One region of the Nocardioides sp. NPDC127503 genome, then DNA from elsewhere that is predicted to be linked to it. Evidence: riboswitches for the same ligand, from Rfam matches in the RefSeq annotation. Region 1 holds a riboswitch; the other holds the start of a gene.

Region 1 (5,698 bases):
CCGGGCTGCTGTCGCGACCCGGAGACGGGTAGGGTGGATGACATGCGCGAGGTCGATGTGCTCGGAGTCCGAGTGGAGATGCCCTCCAACCAGCCGATCGTGCTGTTGCGCGAGGTGGCGGGTGAGCGATACCTGCCCATCTGGATCGGCGCGGTGGAGGCGACCGCGATCGCCTTCGCCCAGCAGGGCGTGGTGCCGCCCAGGCCGCTGACCCACGACCTGCTCAAGGACGTGCTGGAGGCGACCGGCAACGAGCTGACCGAGGTGCAGATCACCTCGGTCACCGACCGCGTCTTCTACGCCAACCTGGTCTTCGCCTCGGGCGTCGAGGTGAGCGCGCGCCCTTCGGACTCGATCGCGCTGGCCCTGCGTACCGGGACCAAGATCGTGGTCTCCGACGAGGTTCTCGACGAGGCGGGGCTCGCTGTCCCGGCCGAGCAGGAGGACGAGATCGAGAAGTTCCGCGAGTTCCTCGACGAGATCACTCCGGAAGACTTCGAGTCCCACTGAGGCTCGGGCGGGATCACTCGCTCAGTGCGAGCATCGCCTTCTCGTCGATGGTGTCGGCCTCCGCCTGGTAGACGACCAGGCGCTGACCGCCGGTGCGGGCCAGCTGCATGACCTCGTAGGTGAGCGTCATCCGGCCCACGTGCGGATGTTCGAACGTCTTGGTGCCACCGCTGCGCTCACAGACGTCGTAGCGTTCCCACATCTCGGCGAACTCCGGCGACTTGAGCAGCAGCTCGCCAACGAGCGCGGCCAGCCGGGGTGAGTCGACGTCGGTGCCGCCGATGGCGCGCAGGTGAGCGACCGAGCTGGCCACCGTCTGGTACCAAGGGTCGAGCAGGCGTCGGCCCACCGGGTCGAGGAAGTGGTAACGGGTCAGGTTCCGATGCTCCCGCGGCCCGTCCCACAGCCCCGGGTAGAGCCGCCGGCCCGGCCGGTTGGCGGCAAGTGCGTCGTTGTGCCTGCTGAAGACGAAGGCAGGCAGCGGTCGCAGCTGCTCGATCATGGCCAGCACCGAGGGACGTACGTTCGTGTCGGTCGTCGCCTGGGGCACGCTGACGCGTCCCGAGGCGACCTCGGCCAGCTCGTGCAGGCGCTGGTGGGCATCGCCGGTCAGGCGCAGCGTACGAGCCAGCGAGTCCAGGACAGCCGTCGACGGGTTGGTCTCCCGTCCGCGCTCCAGCCGGGTGTAGTAGTCGACCGACACGCCCGCGAGAGCAGCCAGCTCCTCGCGCCGCAGCCCAGGCGTACGCCGCACGCCGGTGCCGGCGGGCAGACCCGCCTCCTCCGGGGTGACCCGTGCCCGGCGGGCGCGCAGGTAGCGCCCGAGCTCGGTCGAAGCCATGTCACTCATCCCTACCAGTGTGCCGCAGGTCCGGCCGGTGAGAGGGGCCGTGTTGCACCCACCCCTGGTGACACCTCGGCATCACGCGGTCTGCCTCCGCGCGCGTGACGCGACCAGACTTTCGGGGACAACGACCCGGAGGAGGAGCACGATGACCGCAGTTGCCCACGAGGCGTCGAGCGGAGGCCCGGCAACCGTGCCGGCGGGGAGCTTTCGAGCGCTGCTCGCCGCGCTCCTGGGCTTCACGGTGATCACCGTCGACGTCTCCGCGGTGAACATCGCGCTTCCCTATCTCCATCGGGACCTGGGTGGCGGGATGGCCGGGCTGCAGTGGGTCGTGGACGCGTACACGCTGATGTTCGCCGCGCTGATGCTCTCGGCCGGCGCGGTGACCGACCGGATCGGCCCGGTGCGGGCCTACGCGCTGGGCGTGGTGCTGTTCACCGTCGCGTCCGTGGCCTGCGCCGCCGCACCGGTGATGCCGGTGCTGATCGCGGCGCGGGTGCTCCAGGGTGCTGCCGCCGCGCTGGTCATGCCGGCGTCGCTGGCGCTGGTCCGGGTGGCGTACGACGACGCGCGGGCCCGGGGTCAGGCCATCGCCGTGTGGACCATCGGCGGATCCGCGGCGATGGCGCTGGGTCCGGTGGCCGGAGGCCTGCTGAGCGAGTACGCCGGCTGGCGCTGGGTGTTCCTGGTCAACGTTCCGGTCGGGATCCTCATCGTGGCCCTGCTGGCCGGCCTGCGGATCCGGGCGGTGCGGCGCCGGGCACCGCTCGACTTCCCAGGCCAGGTGCTGGCCGTGGTCGCGCTGTCCGCGCTGACGTACGCCGTCATCGAGGCCGGCCACACCGGCTGGCACGCGCCTGCTGTGCTCGCGGCGGGAGTGGCGGTCTCGGCGGCAGTCGCGTTCGTCGTGGTGGAGCGCCGCTCGGCGGCGCCGGTGCTGCCGCTCGGCCTGGTGGCTCGGGGGAGGGTGGCGGTCGCGCTGGTCTCCGGGTTCGGGATCAACTTCGGGTTCTACGGCGGGATCTTCCTGCTCGGCCTCTACTACCAGCAGGTCCGGGGCTGGAGCGGTGCCGCGGCGGGGCTGATGTTCGTCATCCCGGCGGCCATGACCACCTGCGCCAACGTGCTCGCACCACGCCTGGCGTACGTCATCGGCCGGCGCCCGCTCATCGCCGGCGGCCAGCTGATCCTCGCGGTGGGGATGCTCGCACTGGTCCTGCTTTCGACGACCACGCCGGTCTGGCTGGTCCTCGTCCTGCTCGTCCCGCTCTCCACCGGCGGCGCGCTGGCGATCACGCTCGTCACCGCGGACCTGATCGACGCGGTCGAGCCCGCCCGGGTCGGTGTCGCCACCGGCGCGCTGAGCACGTTCCGGCAGACGGGCGGCGCGATCGCGGTCGCCATATTCGGCGGTCTGGGAGCCGGCGCCAGCGGGATTCTCACCCTTCCCGGGATGCGGGTCTGCCTCCTCGTCGGAGCCGTGGTACTGGCGCTGACGGCGCTGGTCGCGACGACCGCGCGCCAAAAGCCTCATGCTCTACTTGAGGGTTAGGCTGGACGACACGCCGGAGGGGGTTCTTTGACCAGGGCCCTTGCGACGCTTACCTTGTAGTTGTCTCTGTTGTAACTCCAACGATGTGGTCCCCCCGCCGCAGCCGTTCATTCCCCGAGTGGAGTTACGCACAACGGAGTAGACGATGGAGGACATCGTGTTCGACCACGAACAGAAGCCCGGCCACGGCGCCGACGACGCGCAACGCGCGGCGGAGCAGGCTGACGAGCAGGGCCTTCTCTTCACCGACGATGTCTCGCCCCTGCCGAGCGACACCGGTTACCGCGGCCCGACGGCCTGCAACGCGGCCGGGATCAGCTACCGCCAGCTCGACTACTGGGCCCGCACCGGTCTCGTCGAGCCGAGCGTGCGCGGGGCCACCGGCTCCGGCACCCAGCGGCTCTACTCCTTCCGCGACATCCTGATCCTCAAGGTCATCAAGCGACTCCTCGACGCCGGCATCTCGCTGCAGCAGATCCGCGCTGCTGTGCAGCACCTGCGTGAGCGGGGCACCGACGACCTGACCCGCGTCACCCTGATGAGCGACGGCGCCTCGGTCTACGAGTGCACCAGCAACGACGAGGTCATCGACCTGCTCCAGGGCGGGCAGGGCGTCTTCGGCATCGCCATCGGTGGCGTCTGGCGCGAGATCGAGGGCACCCTCTCCGAGCTTCCCAGTGAGCGTGCCGCCGAGGACGGCGAGCAGGTCGCCTCGATGTCCGACGAGCTCTCCGCCCGCCGCGCCGCCCGCAACGCCGGCTGACGTAAACCTCACGTAACACTCGACCCTGAGACCCCGCAGAGGCGGGGCCTTGGGGTCGAGTCGTTTATGCTGGTGGTGCTGACCATCCCGCACGGGAGAGCTCCTCTCGAAGGGGCGCCGAAGGGGCAATTCCTCCCCGGAAACTCTCAGGCATCCACGACTGTGCGGACCAGGCAACTCTGAAGCGGCGCAGATGCGGTGACAGAGGGGGAGGGCGTACGAGTTGTCTTAGATGCCCTCAGGAGCCACTGTGTCCGACACGCCCACTCTGTCCGAGCTCGACGCCGCCTCTCCGTTCGTGGAGCGCCACGTCGGGCTCTCGGCCGCCGACGAGGCGACCATGCTGCAACGGCTCGGGTACGACTCGGTCGCGGCGATGATGGACGCGGCGGTGCCGGCCGGGATCCGCTCGGTCGAGTCGCTGGACCTGCCGGCTGCGCTGAGTGAGGCCCAGGTCGCGTCGCTGGCGCGGGAGATCGCGGCCTCCAACAAGCCCGGCGAGCCGATGATCGGGCTCGGTTACCACGCCACCGTGACGCCGCCGGTGATCCGTCGCAACGTGCTCGAGGACCCGAGCTGGTACACCGCCTACACGCCCTACCAGCCGGAGATCTCCCAGGGACGCCTCGAGGCGCTCATCAACTTCCAGACCATGGTCGGCGACCTGACCGGCCTGCCGGTGGCCAACTCCTCGCTCCTGGACGAGGGCACCGCGGCCGCCGAGGCGCTGGCGCTGGTGCACCGGGCGAACCGCAAGGGTTCCGGTCCGTTCGTCATCGACGCCGACGCCCTGCCGCAGTCGATCGAGGTCGTGAAGGTGCGCGCCGAGGCGATGGGCCTCGACGTCGTCGTGGCCGACCTCTCGCAGGGTCTGCCCGAGGGCGACGCGATCGGCGTGCTGGTGCAGTACCCCGGCGCCTCCGGCCGTGTGCCCGACCTCAAGCCGGTCGTCGACGCCGCCCATGAGCGCGGTGCGCTCGCCGTCGTCGCCGCCGACCTGCTCGCCCTCACCGTCCTCGAGGCGCCCGGCACCCTCGGCGCCGACGTCGTCGTCGGCTCGACCCAGCGCTTCGGCATCCCGCTCTTCTACGGCGGCCCGCACGCCGGCTACATGGCCGTCCACGAGGGGATCGAGCGGCACCTGCCCGGTCGTCTCGTCGGCGTCTCCGTCGACGCCGAGGGGCGGCCCGCGTACCGCCTCGCTCTGCAGACCCGTGAGCAGCACATCCGCCGCGAGAAGGCGACCTCCAACATCTGCACCGCGCAGGTGCTGCTGGCCGTCGGCGCTTCGATGTACGCCGTCTACCACGGCCCCGCCGGCCTGCGGACGATCGCGACCCGCACCCACCGGTACGCCGCCGTCCTGGCAGCTGCGCTCAAGTCGGCCGGCCTCCCGCTGGTCTCGGAGACGTTCTTCGACACGCTGGGTGTCACCGTGCCCGGACGGGCGGCCGATGTCGTCACCGCGGCGCGCCGCTTCGGCGTACATCTTCGTCTCGTCGACGCCGACACCGTCGGCATCTCGACCTCTGAGGCGACCACCCGCTCGACCCTGTCGGCCGTGCTGAACGCCTTCGGCGTCTCGGGCGCGGACCTGGACGAGATCGACCGCACCACGGGCAGCGCGCTGCCCGACGGCCTGGTGCGCACCAGCGACTACCTCACCCACGAGGTCTTCAACGCGCACCACAGCGAGACCCAGATGCTGCGCTACCTGCACAAGCTGGCGGCGCGTGACTACGCGCTCGACAAGGGCATGATCCCGCTCGGCTCGTGCACCATGAAGCTCAACGCGACCACCGAGATGGAGCCGATCTCGCTGCCCGGCTTCGCCGACCTGCACCCGTTCGTGCCCGCCGAGGACGCCGCTGGCTACACGCGCCTGGTCGGGGAGCTGGAGGGGTGGCTGGCCGAGGTCACCGGCTACGACGAGGTCTCCATCCAGCCGAACGCCGGCTCGCAGGGCGAGTTCGCCGGCCTGATGGCGATCCGTGGCTACCTGGACGCACAGGGCCAGGGGCACCGC
Region 2 (5,698 bases), on a different contig from region 1:
GACGGCGCTCTGCGTCGACGCAGCCCTCCCGGCTCAGCACTCGATGACGTTGACCGCGAGGCCGCCGCGGGAGGTCTCCTTGTACTTGACCTTCATGTCGGCCCCGGTCTCGCGCATGGTCTTCAGCGCCTTGTCCAGGCTGACCTTGTGGGAGCCGTCGCCGTTGAGGGCGAGGCGGGCGGCGTTGATGGCCTTCACGCTGGCGATGGCGTTGCGTTCGATGCACGGGATCTGCACCAGCCCGCCGACCGGGTCGCAGGTGAGGCCGAGGTTGTGCTCGATGCCGACCTCGGCGGCGTTCTCGACCTGCTCTGGGGTGCCGCCGAGCACCTCGCAGAGCGCACCGGCTGCCATCGCGCAGGCCGAGCCGACCTCGCCCTGGCAGCCGACCTCGGCGCCGGAGATCGAGGCGTTCGTCTTGCACAGGATCCCGATGGCGGCCGCGGTGAGCAGGAAGCGGACGATGCCGTCCTCGATCGCTGCCTCGTCGAGCCCGGCGGCCGGGGCCACGAAACGTACCCAGTAGTGCAGGACGGCGGGCACGATGCCGGCCGCGCCGTTGGTGGGAGCGGTGACGACCCGGCCGCCCGAAGCGTTCTCCTCGTTGACCGCCAGGGCGAACAGGTTGACCCAGTCCATGACCCGGAAGGGGTCCTGGGCGCCGGCTCCGGACGCCAAGTCACGGTAGAGCAGCGGCGCCCGGCGCGGAACCCGCGGACCCCCAGGAAGTACGCCGTCACTGACCGGATCACGGTCGCAGCCGGCCTGCACGCAGTCGGCCATCACCCGCCAGATCTCCAGGAGACCGGCGCGGACCTCGTCGTGCGTACGCCAGGTCAGCTCGTTGGCGCGCATGAGGTCGGAGACCCGGAACCCCTCGCGCTCGCAGGTGCTGAGCAACTCGGCACCGGTGGTGAAGGGGAACCGGACGCTCGGGTGATCGGGCACGATCCGGGCGGCGCCGGACGCGTGCTCGTCGACCACGAAGCCGCCGCCGACGGAGTAGTAGGTCCGCTCTCGGCTCACCTGTCCTGAGGCGTCGTAGGCGGTGAAGATCATGCCGTTGGGGTGGCCCGGCAGGCTCTTGCGTCGATGCATCACCAGGTCGGTGTCGCCGTCGAAGCGGATCGACGTGTGGCCGCCCAGCGACAGCTCCCTGCGCTCGCGGATGGCCGCCACCCGCCTGGACGAGGCTCGGGTGTCGACGGTCGCCGGCTCCTCCCCCTCGAGGCCGAGCAGCACCGCACCCTCCGAGCCGTGCCCGTGCCCGGTCGCGCCGAGCGACCCGAACAGCTCCGCCTTCACCCGCGTGACCGCGTCCAGCTGCCCGTCCTCGACAAGGCCGTCGACGAAGATCTTCGCCGCCCGCATCGGTCCCACGGTGTGGGAGGAGGAGGGACCGATCCCGATCGAGTACAGGTCGAAGGTGCTCAAAGTCATCGCCACGACCGGGGCGGGTGCGCCGCTGAGATCAGCGGTCACGACGGTTCACTCCTCGATCAGAGCGTCGTACGCCGCGGCGTCGAGAAGGTCGGGAGCGCCAGAAACACGCATCTCGAAGAGCCAGCCGGCGCCGAACGGGTCGCTGTTGATCAGCGCGGGGTCCTCGACGACGGCCGAGTTGATCTCGAGGATCTCGCCGTCGGCGGGCGCGAAGAGGTCGCTGACGGACTTCGTCGACTCCAGCTCGCCGCAGCTCTCTCCCCCGGTGATCTTGGTGCCCACCTCGGGCAGCTCGACGAAGACGATGTCGCCCAGCGCCTCGGTGGCGAAGGCGGTGACGCCGACGCGCGCGACGTCGCCGCGGGTCTCGATCCACTCGTGCTCGGCGGTGTACGACAGGTTGGTCGGGTTGCTCATGGCTGTGCTCATTTCTTGGAGTAGAACGGAAGGTCGACGATCTCGGCGTCCTCGCGGCTGCCGCGTACGTCGACCTGGACCTTGGTGCCGGCGGATGCGAGGTCAGGCCTGACGTACGCCATCGCGATGGGACGGCCGAGGGTCGGCGACGGGGAGCCGCTGGTCACGACGCCGATCTCGTCGCCAGTGGCCGGGTCCACGACCGCGTAGCCGGCCCGCGGGGATCGGCGCCCGGCGGACACCAGGCCGACGAGCACGCTGCGCGGGCCCTCGTCGCGGCGTACGGCCAGGGCGGCATCGCCGACGAAGCCGTCGGGCTTGTCGAAGGAGACGACCCGGCCGAGTCCGGCCTCGAAGGGCGTCGTCTCGCGGTTCAGCTCGTGACCGTAGAGCGGCATGCCGGCCTCGAGGCGAAGGGTGTCGCGGCAGGCGAGCCCGGCGGGCTGCAGGCCGTGCGGCGTACCTGCCTCGGTGATGGCCTCCCAGACAGCGGCGGCCGACGAGGGTGCGCAGTAGATCTCGAAGCCGTCCTCGCCGGTGTAGCCGGTGCGGGCGAGTAGGACGTCGATCCCGGCGACCGTGCCGGCGTCGATGGCGTAGTACTTCAGGGACGGGACGTCCAGATCGGTCAGGGCTGCGACGATCGCCGCCGAGGCGGGACCCTGGACCGCGATCAGCGCCCACTCCGTGGAGGCGTCGCGGACCACGGCGTCGTACCCGTCGGCCCGCTCGACCAGAGCGGGCGCGACCACGTGGACGTTGCTCGCGTTGGCGACGACCAGGTAGCGCTCCTGCTCAAGCCGGTAGACGACGAGGTCGTCGATGATGCCGCCGTCCTCGGCGCAGACCATCGAGTAGCGGGCGCGGCCGATGCCGATCTTCGACGGCCGACCGACCAGGGCGCGGTCGAGGGCGCGTCCCGCCTCGGGGCCGGTCACCTCGATCTCGCCCATGTGGGACAGGTCGAAGAGGCCTGCGGTGGTGCGTACCGCATTGTGCTCGGCGGTCTCCGAGCCGTAGCGGACCGGCATGTTCCAGCCGGCGAAGTCGGTGAACGAGGCACCGAGCGCCTGGTGGATCTCGTGCAGAGGGGTAGGGACGGGTGAGGTCATGTGCGGGAGGCTCCCTGCTGATGGGTGCCGTCAATCGCGGCACCCGTGGACGGGTGACCTCCCCGCTCTGTCATCGCTACCTGAGAGCTTCACCGCCCGGAAGGGGCGATTTGCACCGTGGGTGCAGGATCCAGCGGATCCTGTCTTTCCAGAGGTCGCCTCACCACAGCGGTCATTGGGCCTGAGAGATTCTGGGGAGGTTTGCTCCTTCGGCGCCTCGCCCCGGATGGGCGAGGACTCTCCCGCTGCGGTTCAAGTGGCGGATGTGAAGTTGTGCGGCAAACCTAGGTCTGCCCACCTCGGCCGTCAAGATCTGACGACCTACGATGGCCCGATGCCGTCCACCAGCACCCGGGTCCCCGTGGTCATCCTCACCGGCCATCTCGGGTCGGGCAAGACCACGCTGCTCAACCATCTGCTGCGCCAGCCCGGCGCGCGGGTGGGCGTGGTCGTCAACGACTTCGGCGACATCAACGTCGACGCCGGCCTAGTGACAGGCCAGGTCGACGAGCCGGCCTCGATCGCCGACGGCTGCCTGTGCTGCCTGCCCGACGCCGGTGGCCTCGACGACGCCCTGGAGAAGCTGACCCACCCGCGGTTCGCGCTCGACGTCGTCATCGTCGAGGCCAGCGGGATCGCCGAGCCCGGCACGCTGGCCCGGCTGGTCCGGTTCAGCGGCGTCGAGCGGGTACGCCGCGGTGGGCTCATCGAGGTCGTCGACGCCTCGGCGTACTTCGACACCCTCGACGACGGGCGTGGCCCGGCGCCGGTGCGCTTCGCGGCCGCGTCCCTGGTCGTGGTCAACAAGACGGACCTGGTGCCGGCTCATGAGCGGGACGAGGTCCTGGCCCGGATCGAGCAGCGCGTGCGAGAGCACAACCCCGAGGTCCATGTGGCGTACGCGGTGGGTGGCCGCATCGACCCGCGGCTGGTCTACGACGCCGCGGTGCCCGAGGACCCGCCCGACGAGCTGCCGATCGCCGCGCTGCTGCGCGAGGCGGCCGCTTCGCACGAGGCCCATCAGCACGCCCGAGCGGTCACCGTGACCACCCCGGGCACCATCGAGCCGGCTCGACTGGTCGACCTGCTCGAGGAGCCGCCGGCGACGGCGTACCGGGTCAAGGGGACCATCGCCGTCGCGACCGGCCAGGGACCGCGCAGCTACCACGTGAACCTGGTCGGACGCAGCGCTCACGTGGCGGCGACGCGTAGGCCCGAGCCGACGAGCGAGCTCGTGGCCATCGGCCTGGAGCTCGAGACCGACCCGGTCCGGGAGCGCCTCGCGGAGGCCCTGGCCCCGGCCGAACGGCCGAGCACCGAGGGCCTTCGCCGGCTCCGCCAGCTGGTGCGGGTCAGCCTCTGACCAGCGGAATCAGCCCGCGCGGCGGACGATCCGTTCCATGTCGGTGATGATCACCGAACGCGACTCCAGCCGGACCCAGCCCTTGGCCGCGAAGTCGGCGAGCGCCTTGTTGACCGTCTCCCGAGCCGCGCCCACGAGCTGCGCGAGCTCCTCCTGGGTCAGGTCGTGGCGTACGTGGACGCCCTCCTCGGTCTCCTGGCCGAACCTCTCGGCGAGGTCGAGCAGAGCCTTCGCCACCCGGCGGGGAGCGTCGGCGAAGACCAGGTCGCCGATCACGTCGTTGGCCCGGCGCAGGCGACCCGACAGCAGGGCGAGCAGCCCACGGGTGACGCCCGGCCGCCCGTCGAGCAGGCGCAGCAGGTCGTCGTGGGACAGCGAGGCGAGCTCCACCTCGTCGGTGACGGCCGTGACCGTCGAGGAGCGCCGGCCGGGGTCGAAGAGCGACAGCTCACCGAACACCTGACCCGGCCCCAGGATCGCCAGCAGGCTGTCCTGACCGCCGGCCGAGGCACGGCTCAGCTTCACCTTGCCGGCCACGACGGCGTAGAGCCGGTCGGCGGCGTCGTCCTCGTGGAACAACACCTCGCCCCGCCTGAGGCGGGCCTGACCCATCATCGCGAGCATCGCCGTCATCGACTCGTCGTCCAGCTCGCTGAAAAGCGGTGCGTGCCGAAGCACGTCTTGATCCATTACCCAGCCGCTCCTGTCATCCTTTTACCGAAGACATCAGCCTAGCCAGATCCGGGGCTTCGACAGCGGATGTGTGTCCCGCATCGCACCGTTGTCGAGTGCGTTCTTCGCCACACCGGACACTGCGGGAAGCCTCGAGGCCTCTGCGTCGTTGAACCTCTCGTGAAGCTCTCCATGCTGGACCGGTCCCGCACGCGGGTGGGGTACGCCGAGGGCGCTGCGCTGACCCACACGATCGATCGCGCGGTCTCCGCCGAGCGGCTCGGCTACCACCGGTTCTGGGTCGCCGAGCACCACGCGGTACCCGGGATCGCCTCGGGGTCGCCGCCGGTGCTGATCGGTGCGCTCGGCGCACACACCTCCACGATTCGGCTCGGGTCGGGCGGGGTGATGCTGCCGCACCACCAGCCGCTGGTCGTAGCCGAGCAGTTCCTCATGCTCGACGCGCTCTATCCCGGCCGGATCGACCTCGGTCTGGGACGTACGTTGGGCTTCACCGCACCCGTACGCCGCGCCCTGCGGCAGGATCTCGACGACCCGGACACGTTCGCCGAGGACATCGAGGAGCTCCGTGGTTATCTCGACCGCACCGCGGCGGTCACGGCCCGGCCAGCGGCGGCTCACCAGATCCCGATGTTCGTGCTCGCGACAGGGAAGGGCGTCGCGCTCGCTT

What was found. Region 1 has a riboswitch for glycine ahead of gcvP (aminomethyl-transferring glycine dehydrogenase). Riboswitches for the same ligand answer to the same signal wherever they lie in the genome.
Region 2: it holds a riboswitch for glycine, as region 1 does, so the genes downstream of both, gcvT (glycine cleavage system aminomethyltransferase GcvT) here and gcvP (aminomethyl-transferring glycine dehydrogenase) in region 1, are expected to answer to the same signal.

Annotation. Positions count from the first base shown of each region.
Region 1 is NZ_JBEORH010000001.1:548,298-553,995, forward strand. It holds gene ABTW65_RS02630 (bifunctional nuclease family protein) at 43-510, shown strand; gene ABTW65_RS02635 (helix-turn-helix transcriptional regulator) at 524-1,360, opposite strand; gene ABTW65_RS02640 (MFS transporter) at 1,503-2,909, shown strand; gene ABTW65_RS02645 (MerR family transcriptional regulator) at 3,055-3,672, shown strand; glycine riboswitch at 3,755-3,845, shown strand; gene gcvP (aminomethyl-transferring glycine dehydrogenase) at 3,905-5,698, shown strand, end outside.
Region 2 is NZ_JBEORH010000018.1:57,034-62,731, forward strand. It holds gene ABTW65_RS28340 (L-serine ammonia-lyase) at 34-1,440, opposite strand; gene gcvH (glycine cleavage system protein GcvH) at 1,489-1,860, opposite strand; gene gcvT (glycine cleavage system aminomethyltransferase GcvT) at 1,869-2,972, opposite strand; glycine riboswitch at 3,030-3,130, opposite strand; glycine riboswitch at 3,132-3,227, opposite strand; gene ABTW65_RS28355 (CobW family GTP-binding protein) at 3,307-4,335, shown strand; gene ABTW65_RS28360 (Crp/Fnr family transcriptional regulator) at 4,345-5,025, opposite strand; gene ABTW65_RS28365 (LLM class flavin-dependent oxidoreductase) at 5,188-5,698, shown strand, end outside.